3 regions of the Neobacillus sp. NRS-1170 genome follow, and region 1 is predicted to be linked to each of the others. Evidence: riboswitches for the same ligand, from Rfam matches in the RefSeq annotation. Region 1 holds a riboswitch; each other region holds the start of a gene.
What was found. A riboswitch is a leader RNA that binds a small molecule or an ion and turns the genes downstream of it on or off. The one in region 1 is predicted to bind thiamine pyrophosphate.
Positions count from the first base shown of each region.

Region 2: linked by a shared signal. The riboswitch ahead of thiM (hydroxyethylthiazole kinase) and the one ahead of thiC (phosphomethylpyrimidine synthase ThiC) in region 1 are both predicted to bind thiamine pyrophosphate.
Region 3: linked by a shared signal. The riboswitch ahead of ACIFOT_RS00205 (thiamine phosphate synthase) and the one ahead of thiC (phosphomethylpyrimidine synthase ThiC) in region 1 are both predicted to bind thiamine pyrophosphate.

Region 1 is NZ_JBITPF010000014.1:251,060-253,328, reverse strand. Features, by position in the region: gene thiC (phosphomethylpyrimidine synthase ThiC) at 1-1,297, opposite strand, end outside; TPP riboswitch at 1,474-1,587, opposite strand; gene ACIFOT_RS06815 (small acid-soluble spore protein H) at 1,753-1,932, shown strand; gene ACIFOT_RS06810 (MFS transporter) at 1,975-2,269, opposite strand, start outside.
Region 2 is NZ_JBITPF010000032.1:70,264-72,532, reverse strand. Features, by position in the region: gene ACIFOT_RS15090 (TatD family hydrolase) at 1-630, shown strand, start outside; gene ACIFOT_RS15085 (glutaredoxin family protein) at 645-890, shown strand; TPP riboswitch at 1,041-1,150, shown strand; gene thiM (hydroxyethylthiazole kinase) at 1,231-2,037, shown strand; gene thiD (bifunctional hydroxymethylpyrimidine kinase/phosphomethylpyrimidine kinase) at 2,051-2,269, shown strand, end outside.
Region 3 is NZ_JBITPF010000003.1:50,183-52,451, forward strand. Features, by position in the region: gene ACIFOT_RS00200 (hypothetical protein) at 1-682, shown strand, start outside; TPP riboswitch at 810-918, shown strand; gene ACIFOT_RS00205 (thiamine phosphate synthase) at 1,070-1,654, shown strand; gene thiO (glycine oxidase ThiO) at 1,656-2,269, shown strand, end outside.

The DNA.
Region 1 (2,269 bases):
CGTAACCTGGTGCAATATCGGTTGTTAAGGGCCCAAGCGTATAAAAAGGAGCTTCTCTACAAATTTCCATTTGCTTTTCCACATTTTCCTTAATCATATGCATCGGAACATGTCCAGGGCCTTCAATCATGACCTGGACATCATGCTTCCAGGCAATTTCCGTCAATTCCCCTAAAGCTTCAAGCTCTGCAAATTGCGCTTCATCATTGGCATCGGCAATGCTGCCAGGGCGAAGTCCATCTCCCAATGAAACCGAAATATCATACTTCTTTAAAATTTCACAAATTTCTTCAAAATGGGTGTAAAGAAAATTTTCCTGATGGTGGGCCAGACACCACTGCGCCATAATCGAACCCCCACGGGATACAATACCTGTCGTCCGTTTCGCTGTCAAAGGGATAAAACGTAACAACACACCAGCATGAATCGTAAAATAATCGACCCCTTGTTCCGCTTGTTCAACCAAGGTATCGCGATAAACTTCCCAGGTTAGATTCTCAGCAATTCCGTTCACCTTTTCAAGGGCTTGATATATCGGCACCGTTCCTACTGGGATAGGGGCATTGCGAATAATCCACTCTCTTGTTGTGTGTATATTTTTTCCAGTGGATAAATCCATGATTGTATCAGCTCCCCAGCGAGCAGCCCACGTCATTTTTTCAACCTCTTCTTCAATCGAGGAAGAAACAGCTGAATTTCCAATATTGGCATTGATTTTCACATGGAAATTTCGTCCAATAATCATCGGTTCACTTTCAGGGTGATTTATATTGGCTGGAATAATTGCTCTCCCGCGGGCAACTTCATCCCTGACGAATGCAGGCTCTACATTTTCACGAATCGCGATAAACTCCATCTCTGGAGTGATGATCCCTTTTTTCGCATAATGCATTTGGGTAACATTATGGCCTTTTTTGGCACGCAAAGGTGATTTGTTTATGTTAGGAAACCATTCAAGATTGGCCCGCTCGTCTGCATCACGGTAGCCATTATCTCGTGGCATTATCTCTCTTCCCGCATAGTTTTCAACATCATTGCGTTCATAAATCCATTTTTTGCGAAGTGCCTGAAGCCCTTTCCTGATATCAATTTGATGGTTCGGGTCTGTATAAGGCCCACTTGTATCATAAACTCGAACAGGTGCATTTTCCTCTTCACCATAAGTTGTAACCGTTCGTGTCAACTGAATTTCTCTCATCGGGACTTTAATGTCAGGTCTTGATCCTTCAAGATAAACTTTTCTGCTTCCTGTAAATGGTGATTGTATTCCGATGTTTACATTTACTTCCTTTTGCATTGTAACTTCCTCCTAAAAATGATAGATTTTGCAATCTAGAAGTTACAGCATAGTCCATTACATGTTAAGTCCATAGACAGACATATAAATAGATGACAATAAAAAAAGGCTCTGTTGGAAAACAGAACCTGATTAATCGTCAAAAAGTAGCGGCGCATAATCGAAAAACGAAAATGACACCTTCAAAACTACTTCCCTACGCTGGTATGATCCAGATCAGGTTCAAAGGGTCAAAGGATTTTATGCATCCTTCTCTCAGTCCGAGCCATCGGACCCCCCTAGTAGAACAAACAACAATATATTGTTATGTAACTTACATATAATTAATAACATAATTCTAACTATTAATAAAGCTTTTTACATCACTCAACCAATAAATTATTCCATTCATACGAATAAACCCTTCGTTTAATACAAATACTCTTGTAGTAAAAAACGAAAGGAGGTTACTCATGATGGATGCACAACGCGCACAGGAAATATGTAATTCACCGCAAATGGAAAACGTGACCTATAACGGTACACGCATTTATATTGAGCATGTAGATCAACAAAGTGGAAAAGCAACCATTCATCCGCTAGACGAACCAAGCAATAAACAAAGTGTTTCTGTTACAAACCTAGTAGAACGATGATGAAACGAAAAGCAGTAAAGAACGTTTACTGCTTTTTCATTTTTAGTTAAAGCCTCTTATCTCTTCATTCAGCATGACGGCAACAGAAATGAAAATGATGATACTACTAAAAAGAATAAAAGTGAAGATTTCTCCCATCCCTTCTGCTAACCAGCCAGTTATCAGATATCCTAAAGGTAAAAGAGCAAATGAACCTAACATATCTAAGCTCGCGACTCTCCCAAATTTTTCTTCTGGGACAAGTTCTTGAAGACTCGTTTCCCAAATCAAACCGAATAACATAATTCCGGCACCTTCCATAAACATACACAACATTAAAATCGGAACACTCGAGATA
Region 2 (2,269 bases), on a different contig from region 1:
TATCAAAAAGTGAAGGCAGCTTTTGGTTTCCACCCAGAGCAATCATTGGCTAGTAAGGAGTACATAAGTGAATTACTAAAGTGGATAGATCAGCACCGTGGCGACATGATTGCTATCGGAGAGGTTGGGCTTCCATATTATTTAAGGCAACAGAATAAGGTTTCTGACGTCCAATATGAACAATATCATAATATACTGGAGAAATTTGTCCAAAGTGCGGTCGTATGGGATAAACCAATTGTCCTTCACGCAGTCCATGAGGATGCACCGATTGTTTGTGATCTTTTGGAAAAGTACTCTATTAAAAAGGCACATTTTCACTGGTTTAAGGGAGACCAGAAAACCATCATGAGAATGATAGAGAATGGCTATTTTATTTCTGTTACCCCTGATATCGTTTATAAAGAAAAAATAAGGAACATCGTTCACATGTATCCTCTAGAGCAGATAATGATTGAAACAGACGGTCCATGGCCGTTCGAAGGTCCTTTTACCGGGAAAATGACCCATCCGAATATGATGATTGAAACAATACGGGAAATTTCAAAAATAAAAAAATTGTCATTAGAAGAAGTTTCTGATACATTATGGCGAAACACGGTATCATTTTATGAGCTAGAAAATCGTTAAAAGAAGGGAAATCAATGATGAGCAAGCAAGTGATAGTCTATACGACAAACGACTGCATTGAATGTACAATGGTTAAAAAAGTTCTTACAGAAGAAGGGATCCTTTTTGAAACTAGGAACGTTTCGGAAAACCCTGAATATCAAAAGGAAGTGGAAGGGTACGGTTTTTTAGGGGTGCCAGTAACAGTTGTTGGTAATCGGGTAGTGAAAGGATTTACAAATGAATTAAAGGAGCTAATGGAGCTGGCGAAAAAAGAATAAAAACATTTAGTATATGAAGGAATAGACAAGGAAGTATTTTTTATTTATCATAATAATATTATGTAAACCTTATAGGATAATTTTTTTAAGTAATTAAATCTTTACTTATAAGTTTAATAGGAGTATTATTGATTTGAAATTAATACGTTAAGTATCTACTAGGGGTGCCCATAATGCGGGCTGAGAGAAAACGGCAACGTTTTTAACCCTTTGGACCTGATCTGGATAATACCAGCGTAGGAAAGTAGTCGAGAATAGTCATTGCGCTTACTTGCTTATGAACCAGGTCCATGTGTGGATCTGGTTTTTTTATTTTAAAAAAAGAAAAGAGGAAAATCTAATGGAAAAAAACAGTTTGTATGAAACATTACAAAAAGTAAGAGAAGTGAATCCACTTGTACATAATATCACAAATGTAGTGGTAACGAATTTTACCGCAAATGGGCTTTTGGCACTTGGGGCATCACCGGTTATGGCTTATGCAGAGGAAGAAGTAGCCGATATGGCCAAAATCGCTAGTGCGCTCGTTTTAAATATTGGTACCTTAAACTCTCAAAACGTCAATTCTATGATTCTTGCAGGAAAATCTGCAAATCAACACAATGTCCCGGTCATTTTTGACCCAGTTGGTGCTGGAGCAACAAGCTATCGGACAGACACAGCCCAAAAAATCATGAAGGAAGTTAAAGTCGCAATCATTAGAGGAAATGCGGCGGAAATTGCAAATGTCGTTGGTGAAAAGTGGGAAATCAAGGGCGTTGACGCTGGTAATACCGAGGGAAATGTGATTGATCTTGCGATTACAGCTGCCCAGAAAATGAATTGCTTAGTAGTCATTACCGGAAAGGAAGATATCGTCAGCGATGGCAATACCACATATGCCATTGCAAATGGTCATCCAATTTTAACAAAAGTAACGGGCACAGGATGCTTATTGACCTCTGTAATCGGTGCTTTTGCAGGTGTCGAAAAAGATCTAATCAAGGCTTCCGTTGCTGCGTTAACTTTTTATGGAATTGCAGCGGAAAAGGCAGCACAAAAAACAATTGAACAAGGACCAGGCAGTTTCCAAATCGAATTTTTAAACCAATTGTCAGTTGTTTCAACTGATGATATCAAACAATACTGCGCAATCAAACAGGTTTAAGGGGGCAAATAAAATGAAAAAAGCATTAACGATTGCAGGATCGGATAGCGGCGGTGGAGCGGGAATCCAGGCAGATCTTAAAACTTTTCAGGAATTACAGGTTTTTGGGATGTCAGCTTTAACCGCAGTTACCGCGCAAAATACACTCGGTGTTCATGGAGTGTATCCGATGTCAGTAGAAGCCGTAGTAAAACAAATGCAAGCGATTGGTGATGATATGGGAACGGATGCC
Region 3 (2,269 bases), on a different contig from region 1:
GATAAATCCAGGCTCCGTCATTTCTTACATAAAGTATGGGAATCTAAAGATACCAAAGAATATTCAGTACGAATGCCCGGAATGCAGAAAAACCACTGAATTTATGCTTAATGCAAACTACCAGAGCAGTAAGCATGGCATGGTAACTGAGAGTAGTTGTCCATTATGTAAAAAATCAGCAGTATTCGTCATAATGACTAAGGAAGGTATAGATGAACAAGGCGAAAATGCTGATACTTTTATTTATGACCTTCAAGCTTCCAAACATCCGGTAAATCAAATAGAAAGTCTACCCAATATACCCAAGGATCTGATCAGGGCCTACCGTTCAGCAATAAATGTTTATGAAGCTAGAGAAAATTCAGCTACTGCCGTTATGTCAAAACGTGTGATTGAAAGTATCCTAAAGCATTTTCTCGGGGATAAAAGTAAGGCTCAGCCTTTGTCTCAACAGCTTGAAATCCTGCCGAATCATGTGGATTTGGCAAAGCCTATTCAATCCCTTAGCCATTTATTGGCAACTGAGGGTTCCCTTCATCGGATGCTTGAATTGGAAACGGAAATGGATTACGAGACAACATCGTTAATAATGGACTTATTAGAAAACTTGATTGAGTATCTTTTTGTTTTGCCCGGGAAAATCGAAGTTACCAATAATAAGATAGGAAAGAAATTTAATTAGCAGAAAGCATAGTAAACTAAATATAAGTTAAATGAAGGTTCCCTTAGTATAAAAAAGTTATTTAACTTTTCTAACAGAAGTGTTAACATTATCCTTAAAGGTTAACATTACAAATTAATATTTCAAGCAATTCCGCTAGAGGTGCCTTTTTAAAGGGCTGAGATTGAAGTGTTACTTCGGGACTCTATGAACCTGATCTGGGTAATACCAGCGTAGGGAAGTGGAAAACTGGATATTTGAAGAACCATCGTTTCTATTCAAATTTTCGACCACTTCCTTAAACATTTGGAAGTGGTTTTTTGTTTTTCACTTTATTTCATAGATAAGCGGAATCTTCTCAAAGGAGGGACTTGTATTTTCACTAGTTTTAATGGGAAAGAGTTCCATATTATCTCCAATGGAAAAATGCCGATCGAGCAATTATGTGAAATTGTAATGGATATTCACCCATATGTAACGGCGATTCACTTACGAGAGAAACAAAGATCAGCTAGGGAGCTTTTTCACGCAGTTGAACTTTTAACAAAGAAAAACATACCCCTATCTAAGATCATTATTAATGATCGGGTCGATGTTGCCTTCGTAACAAGGGTCAGGGGAGTTCAATTAGCCTTTCATAGTTTAGATGCAGACCTTGTAAAAGAAAATTTTCCTCAACTTGTGTTAGGGAGTTCCATTCACTCCTACGAGGAAGGAGAAAAAGCAAAAGAGAAGGGTGCTGATTACCTCCTATACGGTCATGTTTTCCCTTCACAGTCAAAACCGGGTAAGACCCCAAAAGGGTTTGAAGAATTATCGAGGCTAACACAACTATCCATTCCTGTTATTGCTATCGGAGGCATAACCCCAGAGAATACGGGGCAGGTACTTCAGGCAGGGGTAAAGGGGATTGCAGTCATGTCAGGAGTTTTAGAAGCGCCCGATCCATTATCCGCTGTTAAAACTTACGTTCATGCATTAGAGGAGGGTTAAAGTGGAAAATTCATTTGATGTTGCCATAATTGGTGGAGGAATTAATGGGACCTCCATTGCCTATCAACTATCAAAAATGGGAAGAAAAGCAATCATCATTGAGAAAGATCAATTGGCTTGCCAAGCGTCAAGTGCGGCTGCCGGAATGCTGGCAGCACAAGCGGAGATTGAACAAGACGGTCCTTTATTCCAGTTGGCTTTAAAAAGTCAGGCGATGTTTTCTGCAATCACAAGTGAGTTATATGAATATTCAGGAATCGATATCGAGTATGTGAATAAAGGGATGTTCAAAATTGCTGAAACCGAAGAAATAGCAAACGAAGTAAAAAAACAGGTTGCCTTTCAAAGGAAATGGGATCCAAAAATTAAATGGCTGGATGCAAAGGAATTACAAGAAATGGAACCTTCCCTTTCGCCAAATGTAGTCGGAGCGATGTTTCTCCCTAACGATGGGCATGTGCAGCCAGCAAAGTTAACCGATGCGTTTGCCAAAGCGGCAGTCTATTTTGGGGCGGAAATACGTGAAAACACGGAGGTCCTTTCGTTTATTTTTGAAAATGGACAGGTGAAAGGGGTTAAAACCACCAAAGGCATCATACATAGCGAGCAAGTGGT